One region of the Streptomyces sp. NPDC049879 genome, then DNA from elsewhere that is predicted to be linked to it. Evidence: predicted binding sites of a transcription regulator. Region 1 holds the regulator's gene; the other holds the start of a gene.
The links. Region 1 encodes HrcA, which represses chaperone genes, less so after heat shock. Its sites were predicted from a motif close to TTNGCACTCNGNNNNNCNGAGTGCNAA; they were not measured.

Region 1 (7,322 bases):
CGACCGTCACGGCCGGACGGTCGGTCGGGGACAGGCCGGGGAAGGCAGGGCCCGCACGCGCCGCGCGAGTGCGCTTGGGCGGGGGGGCGCGGGGCGGCCGGAGCGCCATGCCTTCCCGCCGTGGGCCTCAGGGCGCGCGGACCCTGGAAAAGTGTGCCCAGGAGGCGCGTTCATCGGCGCGCGGCGCTCGCGGAGGGAGCCGGGCGGACGGGCGTCAGGACCAGCGGCCGGTGCGGCCGAGGAGCAGGGCCAGGGCGGCCGTGCCCGCCGTGGAGGTGCGCAGGACCGTGGGGCCGAGCCGGTACGGCTTCGCGCCCGCCTCGGCGAAGGCGGCCAGTTCGTCCGGCGTGACCCCGCCCTCGGGGCCCACGACCAGGACGATCGGCCCCTCCACGGGCAGCGGCGCGGTCGCCAGCGGCTCGGTGCCGCTCTCGTGCAGGACGGCGGCGAACGCGGCCCCGGCCAGCAGCTCCGCGGCGCCCCGCGTCGTCACCGCCTCGGTCACCTCGGGGAAGCGCAGGCGCCGCGCCTGCTTGCCCGCCTCGCGGGCGGTGGCACGCCACTTGGCGAGGGACTTCGCGCCCCGCTCGCCCCGCCACTGGGTGACGCAGCGGGCCGCCGCCCACGGCACGACGCGGTCCACGCCCGTCTCGGTCATGGTCTCCACGGCCAGTTCGCCCCGGTCGCCCTTGGGCAGCGCCTGGACCACCGTCACCTCCGGCCGGGGCGGCGCCTCGGTCCTGAGGCCGCCGACCGTCACCTCAAGGCGGTCGCGGCCCTCGACCGACGCCACCGTGCCGGACGCGCCCGTGCCCCGGCCGTCCGTCAGCACGACGTCCTCGCCCGGCCGCAGCCGCCGCACCGAGACGGCGTGCCGCCCCTCGGGGCCGTCGAGCACCAGCGTCCGGCCCACGGCCGCCGCGTCGAGCGACTCGACCAGGAAGACAGGAGCCGTGCTCATCGCCCGTTGAACGCGTCCTTCAGGCGGGAGAACAGCCCCTGCTGCCCCGGCTGGAACTGCCCCATGGGCCGCTCCTCGCCCCGCAGCTTCGCCAGGCGCCGCAGCAGCTCCTCCTGCTCCGCGTCGAGCTTGCCGGGCGTCTGCACCTCGACGTGCACCACGAGGTCGCCCCGCCCGCTGCTGCGCAGGTGCGTGATGCCGCGGGCGTGCAGCGGGATCGACTGGCCGGACTGCGTGCCCGGCCTGATGTCGACCTCCTCCATGCCGTCCAGCGTCTCCAGCGGCACCTTCGTGCCCAGCGCCGCCGCCGTCATCGGCACGGTCACCGTGCAGTGCAGGTCGTCGCCGCGCCGCTGGAAGACCGCGTGCGGCGTCTCGCGGATCTCGACGTACAGGTCACCGGCGGGGCCGCCGCCGGGACCCACCTCGCCCTCGCCCGCGAGCTGGATGCGCGTGCCGTTGTCGACACCGGCGGGGATCTTCACCGTCAGCGTCCTGCGGGTCCGCACCCGGCCGTCGCCCGCGCACTCGGGGCACGGCGTCGGCACCACGGTCCCGAAGCCCTGGCACTGCGGGCAGGGCCGCGACGTCATGACCTGGCCGAGGAACGACCGCGTCACCTGCGACACCTCGCCCCGGCCGCGGCACATGTCGCACGTCTGCGCCGACGTGCCGGGGGCCGCGCCCTCGCCGTTGCACGTGTTGCAGACGGTGGCCGTGTCGACCTGGATCTCCTTGGTCGTGCCGAAGGCCGCCTCGTTGAGGTCGATCTCCAGCCGGATCATGGCGTCCTGGCCGCGCCGCGTCCGCGACTTCGGGCCGCGCTGCGACGCGGTGCCGAAGAAGGCGTCCATGATGTCCGAGAAGTTCCCGAAGCCCGCGCCGCCGAAGCCCGCGCCCGCCGAGGCGGCGCTCCCCAGCGGGTCGCCGCCGAGGTCGTACATCTGCTTCTTCTGCGGGTCGGAGAGCACCTCGTACGCGGTGTTGACCTCCTTGAACCGCTCCTGCGTCTTCGGGTCCGGATTGACGTCCGGATGCAGTTCGCGGGCGAGCCTGCGGAAGGCCTTCTTGATCTCTTCCTGCGAGGCGTCCCGCTGCACGCCGAGGATCGCGTAGTAGTCCGTCGCCACTTAGTTCTCCGCGAGGATCTGTCCGACGTACCGTGCCACTGCGCGCACCGCTCCCATCGTTCCCGGGTAGTCCATGCGGGTCGGTCCGACCACGCCGAGCTTGGCCACCGCCTCGTCCCCAGAACCGTAGCCGACCGAGACGACCGAGGTGGAGGTCAGGCCCTCGTGGGCGTTCTCGTGACCGATGCGCACGGTCATCCCCGAGTCCTTCGCCTCCCCGAGCAGCCGCAGGAGGACGACGTGCTCCTCCAGCGCCTCCAGCACGGGCCTGATCGTCAGCGTGAAGTCCTGTCCGAAGCGCGTGAGATTGGCGGTCCCGCCGATCACGAGCCGCTCCTCGGTCTCCTCGACCAGCGTCTCCAGGAGGGACGACAGGACGGTCGAGACCGTGCCGCGCTCCTCCTTGTCGAAGGAGTCCGGCAGATCCGCCACCAGCCGCGGCATGTCGGGGAACCGCTGCCCCGCGATCCGGCTGTTCAGCCGGGCGCGCAGGTCCGCGAGCGAGGTCTCCCCGAACGGCGCCGGGCAGTCGATCAGCCGCTGCTCCACCCGGCCGGTGTCGGTGATCAGCACCAGCATCAGCCGCGCGGGCGCCAGCGACAGCAGCTCGACGTGCCGCACCGTGGAGCGGCTGAGCGAGGGGTACTGCACGACGGCGACCTGCCGCGTCAGCTGCGCGAGCAGCCGCACCGTGCGGCCGACGACGTCGTCGAGGTCCACGGCGCCGTCGAGGAAGTTCTGGATCGCCCGGCGCTCGGCCACGGACAGCGGCTTCACGTCGGCGAGCTTGTCGACGAACAGCCGGTAGCCCTTGTCGGTGGGCACGCGCCCCGCGCTGGTGTGGGGCTGGGCGATGTACCCCTCCTCCTCCAGGGCCGCCATGTCGTTGCGCACGGTGGCCGGGGAGACCTGGAGGTTGTGCCGCTCCGTGAGGGCCTTGGAACCGACCGGCTCCTCGGTGCCCACGTAGTCCTGGACGATGGCCCTGAGCACCTCAAGCCTGCGTTCACTGAGCATGCCGCGCACCTCCCGTCCGGCCGTCGCCGCCCTTGGCACTCGACGTCACCGAGTGCCAATCCCTGGACCAGTGTACGGCCGGGTAGCACGCCCAGGGAATCGCGACCGGTGTGCCGGTTGTCGGCGGGGACCGGGTGCGGGTGGCTCGTTGTCGTTGGCTCAGGCTAACGTCCCAGGTCCATGAGCACTTGGGAAGAGGTGACGGACGGCGTGATCCGCCGTCGTCTGTCCGGCTGGGACGAGACGATCGGCGCGATCGCGGGTGACGACGGCCTGCTCCTCGTGGACACGGGGCCCACGCCCGGCGCCGCCGCGGACGCCGGGCGGGAGGCGGAGGCGCTGCTCGGCCGCCCCGTGACGCGGCTGGTGGTCACGCACCCGCACTTCGACCACCTGCTGGGAGCGGGCGCGTTTCCGGAGGCGGAGGCCTACGGGCCGCGGCACGACGCCGCGGAGAACGCGCGGGACGGCGTGCGGCAGGGGCTGGCGCCCGAGGACGCGGCGCACGGCGAGGAGCTGCTGTCCGGGGTGCGCTGGCGGATCATGGACGGCACCGATGTGACGCTCGACCTCGGCGGCGGGCGGCGCGCCCTGCTCGTGGACCTGGGCGCGGCGCACTCGTCGCACGACATCGCCGTGGTCGTCCACGGGCCGGTCCCCGTGGTGTTCTGCGGCGACCTGGTCGAGGAGTCGGGCGAGCCCCAGGCGGGCCCCGACGCGCGGCCTGAACGCTGGCCCGGCGCCCTCGACCGGCTGCTGGATCTCGGCGGGCCCGAGGCGGTGTACGTGCCAGGGCACGGCGCGCTGGTGGACGCGGACTTCGTGCGGGCCCAGCGGGACGCGCTGCGTGCGCGCTTCGGCGGAGCCGGGCCGGCGTGAGGGGCCCGCGTGGTCGAATGGGGCCATGCGCAGCCGACAGTACGGTCCCGACCTGACGCCGCCGTGGAAGCGGCGCACGCCCGTCCCCGAGGTCCCGGCGGACCACGGTCTCGTGGTCGAGGAGGCCGCGACCGGCTTCTGCGGCGCGGTCGTGCGCTGCGAGCGCACGGCGCAGGGCGACACCGTCACGCTGGAGGACCGTTTCGGGGCGCTGCGGGTCTTCCCGCTGGAGCCGCGCGGCTTCCTGATCGACGGGCGCGCCGTGACGCTGACCCGGCCCGTACGGCGCCCCGCCGCCCCGGCCGGGCCGGCGCGGACGGCCTCCGGCTCGCTGGCGGTGCCGGGGGCGCGCGCCCGCGTAGCCCGCGCCGGGCGGATCTACGTGGAGGGGCGGCACGACGCGGAGCTGGTCGAGAAGGTCTGGGGCGACGACCTGCGGATCGAGGGCGTGGTCGTGGAGTACCTGGAGGGGGTGGACGGGCTGCCCGAGGTGGTCGAGGAGTTCGGGCCAGGCCCGGACGCGCGGCTCGGCGTGCTGGTGGACCACCTGGTGCCCGGCTCGAAGGAGTCGCGGATCGCCGCGTCCGTGAGCGGTGAGCACGTGCTGGTGGTGGGGCACCCGTTCATCGACGTGTGGGCGGCGGTGAAGCCCGCGTCGGTCGGCATCGCGGCCTGGCCGGACGTGCCGCGCGGGCAGGACTGGAAGACGGGCGTGTGCCGCGCGCTCGGCTGGCCGGAGAACACGGGCGCGGCCTGGCAGCGGATCCTCGGCGGTGTCCACAGCTTCCGCGACCTCGAACCGGCGCTGCTCGGGCCCGTCGAGCACCTCATCGACCACGTGACCGTTGGTGGCCCCAACGGCTGAACGCGGCGGGCGCGGGCGCTGAGGGACAATCGGTCCCATGCCCTCCACCCTCCCCGACGGCGAGCCGGTCCCCGAGGACGGCGCGCTCCCCGCGTCGGCGACGGCCGGCGCCGCGGACCGCCCCCTGGCGTTCTACCTGCACGTCCCGTACTGCGCGACGCGCTGCGGCTACTGCGACTTCAACACCTACACGGCCTCCGAGCTGCGCGGCTCCGGCGGCGCCCTGGCGTCGCGCGAGAACTACGCGGACGTCCTCGCCGAGGAGGTCAGGCTGGCGCGCAAGGTCCTGGGGGACGACCCGCGCGAGGTGTCCACGGTCTTCGTCGGCGGCGGGACGCCGACGCTGCTGCCGCCGGGGGACCTCGGCCGGATGCTGGCGGCGGTGCGCGACGAGTTCGGGCTCGCGGCGGACGCCGAGGTGACGACGGAGGCGAACCCCGACTCGGTGGACCCCGCGTCGCTCGCCGCGCTGCGGGAGGCCGGGTTCACGCGCGTCTCGTTCGGCATGCAGAGCGCGCGGCCGCACGTCCTGGCCGTGCTGGAGCGCACGCACACGCCGGGCAGTCCCGAGCGGCGGGTCGCCGAGGCGCGCGCGGCGGGCTTCGCGCACGTCAGCCTCGACCTGATCTACGGCACCCCGGGCGAGACGGACGACGACTGGCGCGCCTCCCTGGACGCGGCGCTCGCCGCCGGGCCCGACCACATCTCGGCGTACTCGCTGATCGTCGAGGACGGCACCAGGCTCGCGCAGCGCGTGCGGCGCGGCGAGGTGCCGATGACCGACGACGACGTGCACGCCGACCGCTACCTCATCGCCGAGGAGACGCTGACGGCGGCGGGCATGGAGTGGTACGAGATCTCGAACTGGGCCGCCTCCCCCGCCGACCGCTGCCGCCACAACGAGCTGTACTGGACCGGCGCCGACTGGTGGGGCGCGGGCCCCGGGGCGCACAGCCACGTCGGGGGCGTGCGCTGGTGGAACGTGAAGCACCCCGGCGCGTACGCGCAGGCCCTCGCCTCCGGCCGCTCCCCCGGCGCCGGGCGCGAGCTGCTGTCGGACGAGGACCGGCGGGTGGAGCGCGTGCTGCTGGAGCTGCGGCTGCGCGACGGGGTGCCCCTGGACGTCCTCGCCCCCGCCGGGCGCGCCGCCGCGCGGGAGGCCCTGCGGTCGGGGCTGCTGCGGCCCGGCGCGTACGAGGACGGCCGGGCCGCGCTGACGCTGCGCGGCCGTCTGCTGGCCGACGCGGTGACGCGGGATCTTGTGGACTGAAGCGCCTGAAAGGGACCGGGAAGCGGGTCAGTCCTTCGGGTACATGTCCTCGACCAGGCCGTGGAACTCGCGCTCCACCACCGGGCGCTTCAGCTTGAGGCTGGGCGTCAGGTCGCCGTGCTCGACGTCCAGCTCGCGCGGCAGCAGCCGGAAGCGCTTGATCGTCTGCCAGCGCTGGAGCCCCGCGTTCAGCTCCTGGATGTAGCCGTCCACCAGGGCCTGGGTGCGCTCGTCGGCGACGATCTGCGCGTAGTCGCCCGGCACGCCGTTGTCCTTCGCCCAGGCGAGCAGCGACACCTCGTCCAGCGCGATCAGGGCGGAGCAGAACTTCCTGCCCTGGCCGACGACCATCATGGCCGACACATAGGGGCAGACCGCCTTGAAGCGGCCCTCGATCTCGCTGGGCGCGACGTACTTGCCGCCCGAGGTCTTGAAGAGGTCCTTCTTGCGGTCGGTGATCCGCAGGTAGCCGTCGTCGGACAGCTCGCCGATGTCGCCGGTGTGGAACCAGCCGTCGGCGTCCAGCACCTCGGCCGTCTGCTCGGGCAGCTCGTGGTAGCCCAGCATCACGCCGGGGCCGCGTACGAGCAGCTCGCCGTCGTCGGCGATGCGCGCCTCCAGGCCGGGGAACGGCTTGCCGACGGTGCCGACGCGGTTGGCGGCCAGCGGGTTCAGGAAGCTGGCGGCGGCGGTCTCGGTGAGGCCGTAGCCCTCCAGGACGGGGATGCCCGCGCCGTTGAAGAAGTGGCCGATCTCGGGGGTCAGCGCGGCCGAGCCGGACACACAGGCCCGCATCCGGCCGCCGAACGCCTCGCGCAGCTTCGCGTAGACCAGCCGGTCGGCGAGGGCGTGCTTGGCGCGCAGCCGGGCGGGCACGGCGGCGCGGCCCGTGCGGCGGAAGTTGTCCTGCGAGACGCGGGAGAACTCCTTGGCGGTCGCCGCGGCCCAGTCGAAGATGCGGCCTTTGGCGCCGCCGCCGGCGCGGGCGCGCATGGCCACGCCGTTGTAGACCTTCTCGTAGATCCGCGGCACACCGCACATCACCGTCGGGCGGACGGCGGGCAGGTTCGTGATGATCTCGTCCACCCGGCCGTCGACGACCATCACGTGCCCGACCTTGACGTGCGCGGACAGCAGCACCTTGCCGAAGACGTGGGCCAGCGGCAGCCACAGGTAGTGGATGTCGTCGGCGCGCAGCAG
Region 2 (7,322 bases), on a different contig from region 1:
CCGGGGTCTCCACCGGCGCCTTGGCCCGCCGCCGGGCGAGGAAGCGGTTCATGGGCAGGATCATCAGGAAGTAGACGACGGCCGCCGTGATCAGGAAGGTCAGCGAAGCGCTGACGACCGACCCCCAGTGGATGGCCACCCCGTCGATCTGACCCGCCTCGTTCGGCGCGCAGTTCCCGCGCAGACACAAGGTGTAGTCGTCGAGGTTCTGGGTCCCGAAGGCGCCGATCACCGGGTTGATGACGCCCTCCACCACGGCGTTCACGATCCCCGTGAACGCCGCTCCGATCACCACGGCGACGGCGAGTTCGACCACGTTCCCGCGCATCAGGAAGTCCCGGAATCCGCCCATCACCTCGCGGGCCCCGGCCGCCAGGCCCTTGTTCTCGTCGCTCACCGCTGTCCCTTCCTGCCATTCCGCGTCCACTGCGCCGGACACGCTGCATCAGTACGCGGACACCTGTCCAATCGGGCGTCAGCGACACGTTCACCACCGGGCCACCGCCAGCTGGGCCGCGGCCGCCGCGCCCGCCAGGTCCGCGGCCGTGCCGGGGGTCACCGAAAGGACGAGGAGGGTGCCCCCTGGCCCGGCACCGATGTCCCCGGGCGCGGCCTCGGGGACCTCCGCGACCAGGGCGCGGCGCGCCACCACGGTGGCCGGTCCCGGCGTCTGACCAGCGGCGTCGGAGGCCGCGAGCACGTCCACCCGGTCGCCGGGCCCGACGAGCCGGGCCACCGCCGGGTCGGCGACACGGACGGGCACCGAGACCCTGCGGTCGTCAGGGCCCTCCCTGGCGGCCGGGGGCGGCGGTACGGGCGCGGGAGGCGCGGCTCGTACGTCAGTGCCCGGGACGAGGAGCGCGAGGACACCCGCCGCCGCGGCCAGGGCGAGGGCCGCCAGGCGCCGCCGCCCGTGCAGCAGGCGCCGCAGCCGGTGCCGCCCGCCACGGGGTCTCACCGGCGCGAAGGCGGGCACGCCCGTACCGGCCGGAAGGGGAGAACCAGGAGGTCGCCGCACTGCGGGAGAGGGCCCGGCGGGGGTGTCGTCGCCGAAGCCGGTGCCGTCGGAGGGGTCGATGCCGGGGAGGATGGTGTCGGTGGCGGTGGGCCGCTGGAGTGCACGCATGGCCACACCGTGCCCGTTCCGCCGGAATCGTGCCGGAGCCTGTGGACGATGCAGGGGCTGTGGAAAACCTCATCACCCGTACGAGGGACCCCGCAGCCCATCTCAGAGCAGCGAAAAGGCCCGTGCATCAAGCACGGGCCCGGTCCCACCGTACGGCGGGACGCGCGGTCACGGCAGCGCGATCCCCGGGTCCTGCCCCATCAGGGCGTCGGCGCACAGGCAGTCCCGCTCGCCGGTCTCCGGCAGCTTGCCGATCACGTCGAACAGCACCCCGCGCAGCCGCCCGATGTTCTGGGCGAAGACCTCCAGCACCTCCGCGTGCGAGACGCCCTCGCCCACGTCCGCGCCCGCGTCCAGGTCCGTGACCAGCGTGAGGGACGTGTAGCACAGCTCCAGCTCACGGGCGAGGACCGCCTCGGGGTGACCCGTCATGCCCACGACCGACCAGCCCTGGGCCGCGTGCCAGAGCGACTCGGCCCTCGTGGAGAACCTGGGCCCCTCGATCACGCACATCGTGCCGCCGTCCACCGCGTCCCAGTCGTGGGCGCGGGCGGCGGCGAGCGCGGCGGAGCGGCCCACCGGGCAGTACGGGTCGGCGAAGGTCATGTGCACGACGTTCGACCGGCCGCCGTCGGGCAGGGGCTCGCCGTCGTAGAACGTCTGCACCCGGCTCTTGGTGCGGTCCACCAGCTGGTCGGGGATCAGCAGCGTGCCGGGCCCGTACTCGGCCCGCAGACCGCCCACCGCGCACGGCCCGAGGACCTGCCGGACACCCAGGGAGCGCAGCGCCCACAGGTTCGCCCGGTAGTTGATCCTGGCGGGCGGCAGGTGATGCCCCCTGCCGTGGCGCGGGAGGAACGCGACGCGGCGCCCGGCCAGCTCGCCGACGACCAGGGAGTCGCTCGGCGGGCCGTAGGGCGTCTCGACGGTGACCTCGGTCACGTCGTCGAGGAACGAGTAGAACCCGGACCCGCCGATGACGCCGATGTCGGCCGCGGGCAGGCTCATGCGGCGGAGGCCGCGCTGCCCGCGCTCGTGGCGGTCGAGGACGACGACCCGGACGAGCCGGAGCCGCCGGAGGCGGACGACGAGCCGCCCGCCGGGTCGGCCTTCTTCTCCGGCTTGTCGGACTTCGTCTGCGACGAGGAGGCCGGGCTGCTGGACGACGTCGCGTTGCGGCTGTCGTTGCGGTAGAAGCCGGAGCCCTTGAAGACGATGCCGACGGCGGAGAAGACCTTCTTCAGCCGCCCCTGGCACGAGGGGCACACCGTCAGGGCGTCGTCGGTGAACTTCTGCACCACTTCGAGACCCTCGTTGCACGCGGTGCACTGATACTGATACGTCGGCACGTTCATCCTCCTGGCACTCATCCCTCTGGAGTGCTAACCACTCTCCATCGTGCAACATTCCGGCCCTCCAAGTCCACTGCCGCCCCTCCGCGCGGCTCCCCGCCGGCGCCGTCACTCGATGCGCGGCGGGGGTGCGACGGCGTCGGGGGCGGACAGCCAGCCCGCCAGTTTGCCGCCGCGCCCGACCGCGATCAGGCGGCGTTCCACGGCGTCACGGACGGCGTCCGTCGCCACGACCAGCAGTTCGTCCCCGTGGCGCAGCACGGTGTCCTGGCCGGGCACGAAGCTGCGGCCGTCGCGCACCACCAGCGTGACGGCGGCCTGGGGCGGCAGCCGCAGTTCGGCGACCTCCACGCCGTGCATGCGGGATCGCTGCGGGATCGTGACCGAGAGCAGGTGCCCGCGCAGCCGTTCCAGCGGGGCGGACTCGATGTCCACGTCCACGGTCTTCTCGCCGTCCCCCAGCCGCAGCCGCCGGGCGACCCAGGGCAGTGTGGGCCCCTGGAGCAGCGTGAAGACGACGACCAGCACGAAGACGATGCTGAAGATCCGGTCGCTGTCCGGCACGTCCGCGACGACGGGGATGATCGCCAGCACGATGGGCACCGCGCCGCGCAGTCCGGCCCAGGACAGCAGCACCTGCTCGCGCCAGGGGCGGCGGAAGGGCAGGAGGCACAGCAGGACGGACAGCGGGCGGGCGAGCAGGGTGAGGACTCCCCCTACGATCAGCGCGGGGACGAGGTCGTCCCCGAGGGTGTCCGGGTTGACCAGCAGGCCCAGCAGGACGAAGAGCCCGATCTGCGCAAGCCACGCCACCGCGTCGGCGAACCCCCGTGTGGCGGGCCGGTGGGGCAGGCCCGCGTTCCCCAGGAGCACGGCGCAGATGTAGACGGCCAGGAAGCCGCTGCCGTGGAGCAGGGCCGCCGAGGCGTAGGCGAGGACGGTCAGCGAGAGCACGGCGATCGGGTACAGCCCGGCGGCGGGCAGTGCGACGGCGCGCAGTCCGTAGGCACCGGCCTTGCCGACGAGGAGGCCGACGGCCAGTCCGATGGCCAGCTCGATCACCATCTCGGCGGGGAGGACGTACCACTGTTCCGCGGCGCTGTGGGAGCCCAGCTCGGAGAAGCCGACCACCAGGATGACGACCGGGGCGTCGTTGAACCCGGACTCCGCCTCCAGTACGCCGGACAGTCTCCTGGGGAGGGGTACGCGGCGCAGCACGGAGAAGATGGCGGCGGCGTCCGTCGAGGAGACGACGGCGCCCATCACGAGCGCCGACTGCCAGCCGAGCCCCACGAGGTAGTGGGCCGCGGCGGCCGTGATCCCGACGCTGACGCCGACGCCGGCGGTCGCGAGGACGGCGGCGACGGGGAGGGCGGGCCTGATGTCCTGCCAGCGCGTGCCGAGGCCGCCCTCGGCGAGGATGACGACGAGGGCGGCGTAGCCGATCACCTGGGTCAGCTCGACGTCGCTGAACTCGACGCCGATGCCGTCCGAGCCGAGGGCGACGCCGATCGCGAGGTAGAGCAGCAGCGACGGGAGGCCGCTGCGGGACGTGAGGCGGACGGCGGTGACGGCGACCAGCAGGACGAGGGTGGCGGCCAGCAGCAGTTCGTTGAGGTGGTCGACGGTCAGGGGCGGGTCCTCTCCTCGGAGCGCTGACAGCGGGGAAATGGGGTAATTCGCGCCATGTGCCGCGAATTTACCATCATATGATCGCGGCGAATCGGGCGGCTGACTCCCCGTAGGCTCACCTCAGTGGCCGTATGTCTATGGTTGCTTCCCATCGCTCAGCTGCCCTGCGAAGGACAGAAATGCCCGCCAAGAAGCCCAGGCGACGCGGTCGTCTGCTCGTGATCGCGCTCGTCGTCATGCTCCTGGCCGGTCTCGGCTACGGCGCCTACTGGAGTGTCAGTACCGTGCGAGCCTCCTACCCGCAGGTCTCGGGGGAACTCGCGCTCGACGGACTGTCCGCGCCGGTCACCGTGGAGCGCGACGCGAACGGCATCCCGCAGATCTACGCGAGCACCCCGGAGGACCTGTTCCGCGCGCAGGGGTACGTCCAGGCGCAGGACCGGTTCTACGAGATGGACGTGCGGCGCCACATGACCGCCGGGCGGCTGTCGGAGATGTTCGGCGAGGACCAGCTGGAGACCGACGCGTTCCTGCGCACCCTCGGCTGGCACGCGATCGCGCAGCAGGAGTGGGACCAGGAGCTGTCGGAGGACACCCGGGCGTACCTGGAGGCGTTCTCGGCGGGCGTCAACGGCTACCTGGCGACGCACAGCGGGGCGGAGCTGTCCGTGGAGTACGCCGCGCTGGGTTTCGTGAACGACTACGAGCCGGAGGCGTGGACCCCCGTGGACTCGATCGCCTGGCTCAAGGCCATGGCGTGGGACCTGCGCGGCAACATGCAGGACGAGATCGACCGGGCGCTGATGGGCCAGCGGCTCTCCCCCGAGGAGATCGAGGACCTGTACCCGGACTACCCGTACGACACCGCCACGCCGATCGTCTCCGAGCCGGGCGACAACACCGGGGACTTCCCGCCCCTGGACGGCGAGCTGGGCACCATGGGCGCGGAGGAGGCGCTCGACGGCGCGTCGACGCAGCTGGGCGCGCTGTCGCAGACGCTGAGCGAACTGCCCGGCCTGCTCGGCCCCGAGGGCAGCGGCATCGGCTCGAACTCGTGGGTCGTCTCGGGCACGTACACGACGACCGGCGCGCCCCTGCTGGCGAACGACCCGCACCTCTCGCCGTCGCTGCCCGGCATCTGGTACCAGATGGGCCTGCACTGCACCGAGCTGAGCGCGGAGTGCCCGTACGACGTGTCCGGTTTCACGTTCTCCGGCATGCCCGGTGTGATCATCGGCCACAACCAGTCGATCGCCTGGGGCATGACCAATCTGGGCGCGGACGTGACCGATCTGCGCCTGGAGAAGCTCAGCGACGGCAACTATCTGCGCGATGGTGAACAGGTCCCCTATGAGACGCGCTCCGAGACGCTGAAGGTGGCGGGCGGCGAGTCGCGCGAGATCACGATCAGGTCCACGGAGAACGGGCCGATCATCTCCGACCGCCTCGACGAGCTGGCCCAGGTGGGCGACAGCGCGCCGGTCGACCAGTCCGCCCCCGACCGCGGCGACGGGTACGCCGTCTCCCTCACCTGGACCGCGCTGCAGCCGTCCAACACGATGGACGCCGTCTTCGCGCTCGACCGCGCCACCGACTTCGAGGACTTCCGCGCCGCCGCCCGCGACTTCGCCGCCCCCTCCCAGAACATGATCTACGCCGACACCGAGGACAACATCGGCTACCAGGCCCCGGGCGACATCCCCGTACGCGGCCGGGGCGACGGCCGCTACCCGGCGCCCGGCTGGGACTCCGCGTACGACTGGCGCGACGAGTACGTCCCGCAGGACGACCTCCCCTGGGAGATGAACCCCGAGCGCGGCTACATCGTCACCGCCAACCAGGCCGTCATCGACCCCGCCGACGACGCGAACGACGTCTTCCTCACCGAGGACTGGAGCTACGGCACCCGCAGCAACCGCATCGGCGAGCTGATCGCGGAGAAGATCGCCGACGGCGGCAAGGTCTCCCTCGGCGACATGCAGGAGATCCAGCTCGACAACCAGAACGCGATGGCGGAGGAGCTGGTCCCCTACCTCCTCGACATCGAGGTGTCGGACCCGTACGTGCGCGAGGCGCAGGAGCTGCTGGAGGGCTGGGACTTCAGCCAGGACGCGGACTCCCCCGGCGCCGCGTACTTCAACGCCGTGTGGCGCAACCTGCTCAATCTGGCCTTCGGCGAGAAGCTGCCGAAGGAGCTGCGCGTCGAGGGCCAGTGCCTGCGCGTCGCGCCGGCCGACGAGTCGCAGCCGCTCGACGACCTGACGGGCCGCCCGCGGACGGTCGTCGAGTGCGGCGAGCGGTCGCCCGAGACCGCGCAGCCGGACGGCGGCGACCGGTGGTTCGAGGTCGTGCGCGGCCTGCTGGAGGACCCCGACAGCGCCTGGTGGTCCGCTCCCGGGACCGTCGACCAGCCCGCCGCGGAGAACCGCGACGAACTGCTCGCCCGCGCCCTGCGCGACGCCCGCTGGGAGCTGACCGCCGAGCTGGGCAAGGACGTCAGCACCTGGAGCTGGGGCCGCCTGCACCGCCTGATGCTGAACAACCAGACGCTCGGCACGGAGGGCCCGGGCCCGGTGCAGTGGCTGCTCAACCGCGGCCCGTGGAACCTCTCGGGCGGCACCGACGCGGTGGACGCCAGCGGCTGGAACGCGGCGGGCGGCTACGACATCACCTGGGTGCCGTCCATGCGGATGATCGTCAGCCTGGACGACTTCGACGAGTCCCTGTGGATCAACCTGACGGGCGCCTCGGGGCACGCGTACCACGACAACTACACCGACCAGACCGAGCTGTGGGCGCGCGGCGAGTACCTGCCGTGGGCGTACGGGCGGGACGCGGTGGGCGAGCGGTCCGAGCACACGCTGGAGCTGGTCCCCGGCGGGGAGTGACATGCCGGGAACCGGGGGGCGGGCCCGCCCGTTCCCCCGGTGAGCGCCCCGGCGGCTCAGCCCGCCGCGTCCCCGGACCGCCCGCCGGGGAAGCGGAGGACCTCCTCCGGGGTGACCGCCGCGTGGACGAGCTGGTCGTGCGGCTCACGCGGCAGCTCGGCGACCACCTCGTGCCCGTACACCAGGGCCACGAGCGCCGGACGCGTGCCCGCCGCCGCCAGGCGGGCGAGCGCCCGGTCGAAGCTGCCGCCGCCACGGCCCATGCGGACGCCGCGCCGGTCCACCGCCAGACCGGGCAGCAGGACGGTGTCCGCGCGGGTCACG

Region 2: the regulator HrcA is predicted to act here: its motif matches at 2,486-2,512, upstream of ACIBPC_RS18565 (FmdB family zinc ribbon protein).

What each region holds. Positions count from the first base shown of each region.
Region 1 covers NZ_JBITKT010000006.1:62,424-69,745, forward strand. The annotation lists gene ACIBPC_RS20995 (16S rRNA (uracil(1498)-N(3))-methyltransferase) at 215-961, opposite strand; gene dnaJ (molecular chaperone DnaJ) at 958-2,091, opposite strand; gene hrcA (heat-inducible transcriptional repressor HrcA) at 2,092-3,108, opposite strand; gene ACIBPC_RS21010 (MBL fold metallo-hydrolase) at 3,289-3,987, shown strand; gene ACIBPC_RS21015 (DUF3097 domain-containing protein) at 4,013-4,852, shown strand; gene hemW (radical SAM family heme chaperone HemW) at 4,890-6,122, shown strand; gene ACIBPC_RS21025 (AMP-dependent synthetase/ligase) at 6,150-7,322, opposite strand, start outside.
Region 2 covers NZ_JBITKT010000005.1:134,799-142,120, forward strand. The annotation lists gene mscL (large conductance mechanosensitive channel protein MscL) at 1-352, opposite strand, end outside; gene ACIBPC_RS18555 (RcpC/CpaB family pilus assembly protein) at 488-1,126, opposite strand; gene ACIBPC_RS18560 (S-methyl-5'-thioadenosine phosphorylase) at 1,295-2,134, opposite strand; gene ACIBPC_RS18565 (FmdB family zinc ribbon protein) at 2,131-2,475, opposite strand; gene ACIBPC_RS18570 (potassium/proton antiporter) at 2,587-4,140, opposite strand; gene ACIBPC_RS18575 (penicillin acylase family protein) at 4,290-6,998, shown strand; gene ACIBPC_RS18580 (5-formyltetrahydrofolate cyclo-ligase) at 7,055-7,322, opposite strand, start outside.